2 regions of the Mesorhizobium sp. Cs1321R2N1 genome follow, and region 1 is predicted to be linked to the other one. Evidence: predicted binding sites of a transcription regulator. Region 1 holds the regulator's gene; the other holds the start of a gene.
The links. The regulator LexA, encoded in region 1, represses DNA repair genes until DNA is damaged. The targets are predictions, from matches to a motif close to TGTTCNNNNTGTGTTCNG.
Positions count from the first base shown of each region.

Region 2: O7A61_RS11890 (2'-5' RNA ligase family protein) is a predicted target of LexA. The motif match lies at 2,682-2,699, and genes of this name have one in related genera.

Region 1 is NZ_JAPYKP010000003.1:71,870-77,102, forward strand. It holds gene O7A61_RS01555 (ABC transporter ATP-binding protein) at 1-364, opposite strand, end outside; gene O7A61_RS01560 (ABC transporter substrate-binding protein) at 423-1,409, opposite strand; gene O7A61_RS01565 (GntR family transcriptional regulator) at 1,563-2,336, shown strand; gene lexA (transcriptional repressor LexA) at 2,745-3,488, shown strand; gene O7A61_RS01575 (ComEC/Rec2 family competence protein) at 3,482-5,233, opposite strand, start outside.
Region 2 is NZ_JAPYKP010000034.1:8,254-13,486, reverse strand. It holds gene O7A61_RS11905 (ABC transporter permease) at 1-8, opposite strand, end outside; gene O7A61_RS11900 (substrate-binding domain-containing protein) at 124-1,059, opposite strand; gene O7A61_RS11895 (fumarylacetoacetate hydrolase family protein) at 1,352-2,509, opposite strand; gene O7A61_RS11890 (2'-5' RNA ligase family protein) at 2,739-3,374, shown strand; gene O7A61_RS11885 (nuclear transport factor 2 family protein) at 3,500-3,853, shown strand; gene O7A61_RS11880 (ArsC family reductase) at 3,970-4,323, shown strand; gene O7A61_RS11875 (DUF488 domain-containing protein) at 4,385-4,741, opposite strand; gene O7A61_RS11870 (aminopeptidase) at 4,756-5,233, opposite strand, start outside.

The DNA of each region.
Region 1 (5,233 bases):
TGGCGTTCAGCCCCTGGCGTAAGGTGCGCTTGCTGCTGCGCAAATCAGCCAGCAGCATGTTTTCAGCAACCGTCATGCTGGCGGCGGTGCCGCGCATCGGATCCTGGAATACGCGAGCCAGTCTCGAGGCGCGCTTGTGCACCGGCATACCAGTCACATCGGCGCCATTGATCAGAATCTGGCCGGAATCGAGGATCAGAGCGCCGGAAATGGCGTTGAGCATGCTGCTCTTGCCGGCCCCGTTGGAGCCGATGACGATGCCGAACTCGCCTGTGGCCAGCGACAGGCTGAGACCGTCCAGCGCGATCTTCTCGTCAGCCTGGCCCTTGTAGAATACCTTACGCGCGGATCGGATCTCGAGCATCGTTCCTCCCTGACCTTGTGGTGACAGCGCCCGCGCCGTCACCCTCACAGCGCCGATGTCAGTCGACGATGCAGCCGCAATCGGCCATCGAAGCCGGTATTTCGATGCCGAACGCAGCCATCGCCTTGCGCGAGATCAACGCCATGTGGTCCTTGTAGGCCGGGCGTGACGGTGCGATCGTCTTGGGATCCTTGCCCTTGAGGATTTCGGCCGCGATGTTGCCGGCGTTGATCCCGACCTGCGTATAATTGACCGCGAAGCTCGCCGGCACGGTGCCGTTGCGGACCGCGCTGTCATCGGCGTTGACGACCGGGATGCCGGCCTGGCGCGCGGCGGCGGAGACAGCGGCGATCGCCGGCTGGATCAGGTTCGAGGTCGGTCCGTAGATCACATCGGCTTTCCCGGCGAGCGAGGCGATGCGTTGCTGAATGTCATTGACGTTGTCGATGCCGACTTCCACGACCTCGAAACCGGCGGCCGGTGCCGCCGCCTTGATCTTCTCGATCAGGGCAACGTCGTTGGCTTCACCGGGATTGTAAGGCACACCAAAACGCTTGGCGTTTGGCAACAGCTTCTTGGTGAAGGCCATCACCGCGGCAACATCCTGAAGATCGGTGGCGCCAGTCATGCCTTCATCACCCGAGTCCCACGACGGCACGAGCTTGGCCGCCACCGGATCGGTGACCGCGGCAAAGACGATCGGAATGCCGGAGCCCGCGAGCGCTTTCTTGGCGATCTGCGAGACCGGCGTGGTGATGGTGTAGATCAGCTTGGGCTGCTCGGCCTGCAGCTTTGCGATCATCTGCGGCACCAGCGATGCATCGAAATTGGTATGGCTCTCCGTATAGACGACGTCCTTACCATCGACGAAGCCATTGTCCGTCAGCGCCTTCTTGAAGCCGGCTATGGCCGCGTTCAATTGCGGATGCTCGCCAAAATTGGCGATGCCGATGCGGATTTGATCGGCGGCGGCACTGCCGGCGCTCACCATCAATGCGCCGGCCAAGAACAAACCCGACAGCCAAGCGGATTTCGACTTCAACATCATTTCCCTCCCAGATTTGATCGACGCCGTTTGCAGCGCGGCTACTGCGGCGATCATGGTCAGTCCGTCGGCCCGTGTCAAACATTATATATAATTCTTGCCATGCCCCCACATCATATATAATTTTCTTTGGCAGACGATGGATGGACCGCGATGCAGGATCAAACGATCTCCACAAAGACGGAGGCAGCCTATCAGCTGTTGCGGCGCGATATCCTGACGACGCGCCTCATGCCCGGGGCCCCGCTCAAGCTGAGTGCGCTGCGCGGCACCTATGGTGTTGGCTGGACGCCGTTGCGCGAAGCCTTGTCGCGGCTAGAGGCCGAACGCCTGGTCACCGCCATCAGCAATCGTGGTTTTGCCGTCGCTCCGGTATCGCGGGCCGAACTGGAGGACCTGGCACGCGCCAGGATGGTGGTCGAGATACCCCTGTTCCTCGAATCGATGGAAAAAGGCGGCAAGGAGTGGGAGGATGCCGTTGTCACCGCCCACTACCGGCTCTCCCGTTGCAAGACCGCGGTCGACGATCCTTCGGATGCGGCCGTCGATAAATGGGACGAGAACCACGAAGCTTTCCATGCGGCGCTGCTGAGCGCGGCGACTTCCAATTGGCTCATGCGATTCCGCTCGACCATCGCCGATCAGCTGCGACGGCATCATCGTTTTCTCGGCCTGGCGCCGACATTGCGGGCCGCGGCTGGCCTGAAGGACGGTTATGAAGAGGCTATGGAGGCATTGTGCGAAGCGATTGCGATCGAACACCATACAGCGATCATGGAAGCTGCACTCGATCGTGACGTCGAGCGGGCCAAGGCGCTGATGACGGCGCATATCGGCTATACCCTGCACGTCTATGTCCATAGCGAAGACAGCGGCGCGACCAAATACGCCGCCCGCGCCGGCAGTTTGAAAGCGGGTTCCGGGTGACTTCAGCGCTTCCGCGACGCCTATTGGCATGCGCTGGCCGGAGTGGGCCAAACGCCTGGATCCATCGCCGCCCCAAAGCTACCAATCGTTGGCGTTTTGGTTTCGTTTCGTTCCGCGAATAATGGATCCATAAATTGTACAATCCACCCGCGAAGAGCCCTCCGAAAGACTGATGCCAAGGCCTATCAGAGGATAGGCCACAGGCCATTAACCAAAACGATTTCAATGCCTCCCGATCGCCGAAAGGGTCGGCCGCAGTCCGCTGTCGCGGCAAAAAACTTCAGACGCGTTAACAAATTCATTAAACTTTAAACAGTTGCGGAACACAACTGGAACGGATAGTGTTTGTTCTGGGTTTGTTTTTTCGATTCTGGTTCAGACCTTTCGTTCAATGCCTTGGGGGCCGCCATGCTGACACGCAAGCAACATGAACTGCTGATGTTCATCCACGAACGGCTCAAGGAAAGCGGAATACCGCCCTCCTTCGACGAGATGAAGGAAGCACTCGATCTTGCCTCCAAGTCGGGCATCCATCGCCTGATCACGGCGCTGGAGGAACGTGGCTTCATTCGCCGGCTACCCAATCGGGCGCGCGCGCTGGAAGTGCTGCGGCTGCCGGACTCGATCGCGCCGGGCCTCAATGCGGCAAAGAAATTCTCGCCAAGCGTCATCCAGGGCAGCCTTGGCCAAGGCAGTCCCGGCCGCCAGATCAGGCCGGCGACGGCGCCTTCGCGCCTGCCCGCGGCCGGCAACGACGACGATGCTGTTTCAGCCGTGTCCATCCCGGTCATGGGTCGTATCGCCGCCGGTGTGCCGATCGATGCCATCCAGCATCAGACGCATTCGATTTCGGTGCCGCCGGACATGATCATGGGCGGCGAGCACTATGCGCTGGAAGTCAAGGGCGACTCGATGATCGAGGCCGGTATCTTCGACGGCGACACGGTCATCATCCGCAATGCCGATACAGCAAGTCCGGGCGAAATCATCGTGGCGCTGGTCGACGAGGAGGAAGCAACGCTGAAGCGGTTCCGCCGCAAGGGCGCCTCGATCGCGCTCGAAGCCGCCAATCCAGCCTACGAAACACGCATCTTCGGACCGGATCGGGTCAAGGTGCAGGGCAAGCTCGTCGGGCTGATCAGGCGCTACTGAACTGGCTTACCATCGGGCTTGTCGGCCTTTTTATAGGGGGCCAGCCCCCTCGCCTCGCGTGAGAATTTTCGCTGCTCGTGCCAGGGTCGGTATGGTCCGTCGATGGCGAATTCGATCTCAGCCGGGGTCGTGGCCGATTGGGGATCGAAGAAAACGGCGGCACTCCCCTTGCGGGCGAGCTGGCGTTTGGTGACGACGAGAACCAGCGGATTATGGCAGGCGTCATAGGCGGTCGCGTCATTGACGACGATCAGGTCGGCGAAAGCGCAGGCCTTCCAGGTGTTCTTGCGATCCTCGACATAGGCGATGATCGCGCCGGAAGGGTGCCTGGCAAGGCACAGGCCTTCGCGGCAATAAAACGGCGATCCCTGCGGCAGGTCGGTGGGAGCGGAAATATCGAATTGCCCGTCCGTCTTGTCGAACATTTCCGGTAGGACGATTGTTTCGGAGATCAGAGCGCGTTTCCAATTGTCGGCTGCGAATTCGTTCGGACGTTCCCGGTTGACGGCCAGTTCGCCATTGCCGATCGACAGAGCCACCAGCCGCGCATCTTCCGAGATCAGCACATCGGGCGCGCGCGTGTGCGACACAGTCAACAGACCGGCAAGCGCGAATGGCACCGCCGTGAGCCGGAGCCACGTCGTCGCCATCGTCGCGATGACCAGCGCGACGGTGACCAGCAGCACGGATTGCTGCGAAATCAGTCCGACTCCATCGACCGGAGAGCGCTCCGATATCCACGCCGATATGGCGATCATCGCTGTCAGGCCCTTGCCCATGAGGTAGAGAGCCGGCCAATCCAACCCGAACGGCATCAGCAACGCGCTGGCGACGGCCAGGAACATCACGATCGATACGATCGGCATGACGGCCAGATTGGCGAACAGGCTGAGCGGTGACACCCGCTGGAAATGCCAGATGGCAAACAGTGCCGTCGCGCTGCCGGCGATGATGGACGTCATGGCCAATCCACCTGTCGCCAAGAGGAATTTTCGCGTCAGAAATCCGGGTAGGGATCGCTTTGGCGGCGGAGGCCTCGTCTTTCCCGCATGGTGGTCGGCCCAGCCGGCATAGGCGCCAACCAAGGCTGCGGTTGCCGCGAACGACATCTGGAAACTCGGGCCGACGACCTCGTGCGGCGAAACCAGGATAACGGCGATCGCCGAGATCGCCAGATTGCGCATGGTCAGCGCCGCGCGATCGAACAAGACGGCGATCAGCATCACCGCCAGCATGATGAAGCTGCGTTCGGCCGCGACGACGACGCCCGAAATGACGAGATAGGCGGCGATCGAAAACAGTGCGGCGGCGGCGGCGTATTTCTTCACCGGCCGGCGCGCGGAAAAGCCTGGAAACAGCGCGAAGGCGCCGCGCAGCAGACCCATGATGGTGCCGGCCACCAGCGCCATATGCAGACCCGAAATCGAGATGATGTGATAGATGCCGGTGCGCCGCATCGCTTCGTTGATTTCATCGGGAATGCCGGCCCGCACGCCGACGATCAGCGCCGCCGCGATCTCGCCTTCCGCGCCGCCAATGCTGCCCCTGATGTGGTCGGCGATGGCTTCGCGGGCATTTTCGATGCCTGAAAACACGCGTGCCGGCAGCGGTATCTCACCGGCTTCGGCGGAGACAACCGTTGGATTGCCGAGAAAGAAGCCGCTGCCGCCGATGCCGGCGAAATAGCTGTCGAAGGAGAAGTCGTAGCTGTCCGGCCGCACCGGGCCGGTCGGCGGCAGCAGTTT
Region 2 (5,233 bases), on a different contig from region 1:
TTTTCCACTGGGAACCCGCGACATGGTTGGAACGGGCCGCGACCACCACCGCATCGGGTGGACATACCGCGGCCATGAAGGTATCTGGCGCCGCACGAGATGCGCGGCGCCAGCAATCGCGGATTATTTGCCGGACAGGATCTTGTCGTAGACCGCCGCGGTGTCCTTCTCGTAGAGCGCGCCGGTGATGACGTTGAAGCCCGGAGGAATGCCGCTGGCCGCCATGTTGGCGAGCGACAGCGCCACATAGCTGGTCGCCTGCGGGTCCTGCCACTGGCCGGCATTGACATAGCCGTTCAGCACTTCCTGGGTGGTGTCGAGCGAGTTGCCCCAGCCGACGACCGGGATTTCGCCCGGCTTGACACCGACCTGGTCGAACACGCGCTTGATCGAACCGGTGACCAGGTCGCCCAGGCCGATGATGGCTTTGACCTTGCCCTTATGGGCGGTGAGGTAGTCGACCATGCGGTTGATCACCTCGGCCTGGTCGAGCGTCGCTTCGGTCACTTCATAAGTGATGCCGAGCGGTCCGAAGACGCTCTTGATGCCTTCCTCTTCCTGCACGCCGTAGGTGGCGCCGGGAATCTCGACCGGCATCCAGACGAAGTCGCCCTTCTTCACCAGGCCCTTGTCGACCAGGTACTGCGCCCAATGCTTGCCGAAGGTGACGTTGTCGCCGCCGACATAGGCGTTGAAATTGGCCTTGGGATCGGGCGTGTTGAAGTTGATGATCGGGACGTTGGCCGCGCGCGCTTCCTTGACGATCTCGACAAGGCTGCCCGGGTCGGGGCTGGTGGTGACGATGCCGTCGGCCTTGGCCGAAAGGGCGGCGCGCACCGCTTCCTGCTGCGAGGCGACGTCTCCATTGTGGAACGAGGTGTTGACGGTGTTGCCGGTGTCCTTGGCCCATTGCTTGGCGCCGGCGAGGAAGTAGGTCCAGACTGGGTCGGCCGGTCCGCCATGTGAAATCCAGTAGAACGTCTTGGCCTGCGCGGCTGCCGGAATGACCGTCAGCGCGATCAGCAGGCCGTAGAGCACAAGTCTTAATCTCGTCAGCATTTGATTTCCTCCCGGTTGAAGATGATCCGTCCCTTGTTCCGGCTTCAGCCGGATTGCGTCTTTTGCCAGCGCCGCTCGGATGCCTAAGAGCATTCCCTTTTTCGACGGATGGCAAGCCTCCATCTGCAGATGTAGTTGGCGCCTGACGGGGCGCCATCAACGACCCCATCAGATCGCATCAGTTGGGATGATTTTTTCCAGGCAGCCGAATGATTGTCGCCGAGGCTCAGCCGGGCGGACTGTCCTGGCCAGTTTGGGCGGTCACTTGGGGCGAAAGCCCCCGAAGAGCCGGTTAGAGCAGGCCGGCCTTGGCGAGGTCACGCATCAAATGGCTGGCGCCGTAGGTCCAGTGCGGGCAATCGGGCGACAGCCGCACGCGGTTGACCAGCGCGCCGAATTTTTCCGACGAGATGGTGACGATGTCGCCGACCTTGTGCGTGAACCCTTTGCCCTTTTCGCCGCGATCCTTCGACGGCACGAACATCGTGCCGAGATAGAGCGCCAGCCCGTCCGGATACTGGTGGTGCGGCCCCATGGCCGCCGCAACCAGCTCCTCCGGCGAACGGCTGATCTCGGCCATCGAGCTTGCGCCCTCCAGCGAAAATCCGTCCTCGCCCTCGACCTTCAGGCGCACGACGGCCTGCTTCACATCGGCGATGGAGAACGTGTCGTCGAACAACCGGATGAAAGGGCCAAGCGAGGCCGAGGCGTTGTTGTCCTTGGCCTTGCCGAGCAGCAGCGCCGAGCGCCCTTCGACGTCGCGCAGATTGACATCGTTGCCGATGGTAGCGCCGACGATCCTGCCGCTTGAGGCGGCGATCATGGCGATCTCCGGCTCCGGATTGTTCCAGGTCGACACCGGGTGGAGGCCGACATCGGCGCCGAAGCCGACCGAGGCCATGGGCTGGCACTTGGTGAAGATCTCGGCATCGGGCCCAATGCCCACTTCCAGATATTGCGACCAGGCGCCGCGCGAAATCAGCTTGGCCTTGATTTCCATCGCCTCGGGCGAACCGGGCTTGAGCTTCGACAAGTCATGGCCGATCAGGCCGGCAATGTCGGCGCGGATAGCGTCGGCCTTTTCCGCCGAGCCGCGCGCCTGTTCCTCGATCACCCGTTCGAGCAGGCTAACGACGAAAGTGACGCCGGATGCCTTGATCGCCTGCAGGTCGACCGGAGACAGCAGAAAGGGTTTTGCCGGATCGCGCGTGGCTTCGAAACTGTTGGCCGCGATGTCGTCGAGCAGGCCGACCGGCGTGCCCTTGGCCGAACGCACATGGCCGGCCGGATCAGCCAATTCGCAAACGTCGCGCACCGTGGGCGCCGCGCTCGACGTGATGTCGAAGACGGTCCCGTCACGCACGACAACCACCATGGGATGCGAGACATCGCCGCTCCTGGCGCGCCCGACAAACAGGCCTTCTGCGGGCAGATGTGTCGGGTTGGTCATGCGGGCGGTCCTCGGTCATCGCTGCGGTTTGCCGGATTGGCGCGGCACTTTCACCGGATTCCTGCCAAAGGTCTATCCCCCTTTGGGTGGTCCACTTGCCGCGTTGTCTGTGAGAGACCGATTTGCGACTGCGGCGACGACGCTTCGACCTACGGCATTCCATACTTGAATTTGTTCCTGTTTTGTTCTAGATTGGGCGATCGGATACAAGTGCCGGACGAGATCAGTTGTGAGTGGGCAGCCTGCATTCGGGACAGCAAGGAACGGCCAGACCTTTTTCCGATGGGAGGAGGCCGAGCGACATTTTCATAATCGAATATTCTTCGCTATCCTTGCTGAGAGTGCGACCGCGGCCATGGTCGCGCGAAAGGCTGTCGCCTTAAGTGGAGAGTTCGAACTACAGGGTCGGTTCGTTCCGGAAAAGCACATCCATATCTCGCTCGTCGGTCTCGGCGACCATCATGAATTTCCAGAAGAGCTGGTTGAAATCGCGCGGCATATAGGCTCGATGATCGTTGCAAAACCTTTCGAGGTTTCCTTCAATCGGTTGGCGGCTTTTGGTGGTGGTGCTCTGGTTCTGCGTAGCAGCGACGGCAATCCGGCGCTGCAGACGTTCTGGCGTGATCTCACCGCGGTGATTTCCGACAGTCCGCTGAAGCCTTTCGTTACGAAATCCATCGAACCGCACCTCACATTGCTTCGCGACGAAGTGCGTGTTCCCAGGATACGCGAACGATCAATCGATCCGGTCGGCTGGACTGTACGGGATTTTGTGCTGGTCCACAGTCTTATTCGGAAGCGTGCCTACAGAGTGCACGGGCGTTGGGAACTGAACGGCAAGGACGATGCCCGGCCCGCGATCTAGGGGTTGGTCATCGTGCCCGCGCGCACCCATCCTGACAGCGCCATGTCAGCTATCGAACGGTCCGGCAATGGTCGGCCAGCAGGCGGTTCCCTATTTTGCAATGGGTCTGAACAGGAGGAACACAAATGACCACAGCGGAAATTGCCAAGGATTTCACCGAGCTTCTCAAGCAGGGCGACAATGAAGGCGCTGCCGAGAAGTACAATGCCGACGATATCGCCAGCTACGAAGCCATGGAGGGGCCGATGGCCGTCAGCCACGGCAAAGCGGCTCTCAAGGAGAAGAGCCGGTGGTGGCAAGAGAACAACGAAGTCCATGGCGGCTCGGTCGAGGGTCCCTATGTCAATGGTGACCAGTTCGCGGTGCGCTTCACGTTTGACATAACGCCCAAGGCCACGGGCCAGCGTGTCACCATGGATGAGGTCGGCCTTTACACGGTCAAGAACGGCAAGATCACCGAAGAGCGATTCTACTATTGAGCTACCGGGCCGGAACGATCGGTTCCGGCCCACTTCGCGCCTACGATTTGCTGGCAAAGCGGGAAGGGCGGTTTTAGGCTGTGGGCGGATTCGACTGTCAGCCAGAGGACCACGCTTTGACGATCACCATGTACGGCATCACCACCTGCGACACGATCAGGAAGGCGCGCGTCTGGCTGGAGAGCCATGACGTTGCCTATCGGTTCCACGACTATCGCGCGGAAGGGATCGAGGCAGACAGGTTGAATGGCTGGGTCGGCAAGGTCGGTTGGGAAAAGCTGCTCAACAAGGGCAGCACGACATTTCGCGAACTGCCGGAGGCGGACAGGCAAGGCCTCGACGAGAAGAAGGCGAAAGCGCTGATGCTGGCCAGGCCGACGATGATCAAGCGTCCGGTGCTGGAAGTCGGCGACAGTATCCTCGTCGGGTTCAAGCCGGATGTTTATGAAGGGGCGGTGGGCGGGAAGTAGAACCGACTCTCACCCCCGCCGCGATCCTTCGCGCCCCCTCTGTCCCGCCGGCGCCTCGATGTTATGCGTGGGCTCGCAAATACCCCGCCAGCGCCACGGCGTTGTTATGCGCTTCGTCGTGGGCGCCATAGAGCAGCGTCACCTTGCCGTCGCCGAGCAGGGCGCGCAATTGCGCCACCGCCTTTTCATTCCCATCCAGCTCGCCACGATACCGCTTCTGGAATTCCGCCCAGCGCGCCGGCTCATGCCCGAACCATTTGCGCAGTTCGTCGCTCGGCGCGATCTCCTTGAGCCACAGCGCCAGCGCCGCATCCTTCTTGGCGACGCCGCGCGGCCATATCCGATCCACCAGCACCCGCTGGCCATCGTCCTTCCCGGGTGCTTCATAGACGCGCTTGACCGCGATGTCGAAGGCCATCACACCTCCGCTGGCTACAGCCCTTGGGCCCACTCGCCCTTGCGCATCACCGGCACGCGGCTGCCATCCCTGGCGACGCCGTCAATGTCGATCTTGTCCGACCCGATCATCCAGTCGATGTGGATGAAGCTCTTGTTGCCGCCGCGCGCCGCGATTTCGTCCTGGCTGAGCGAGGCGCCGTCGACGAAGCACTTCGAATAGCACTGGCCGAGCGCGATATGGCAGGCGGCGTTTTCATCGAACAGCGTGTTGAAGAACAACAGGCCGCTGGCCGAGATCGGCGAGGAATGCGGCACCAGTGCCACCTCGCCGAGGCGGCGCGCGCCTTCGTCGGTGTCGAGCACTTTCTTCAGCACGTCCTCGCCTTTCGAAGCCTTGGCGTCGACGATCCTGCCTTCCTCGAAGCGCACCGAGATGTCGTCGATCAGCGTGCCCTGGTAGGACAGCGGCTTGGTCGAAGAGACATGGCCCTCGACCCGCCTCGCATGCGGC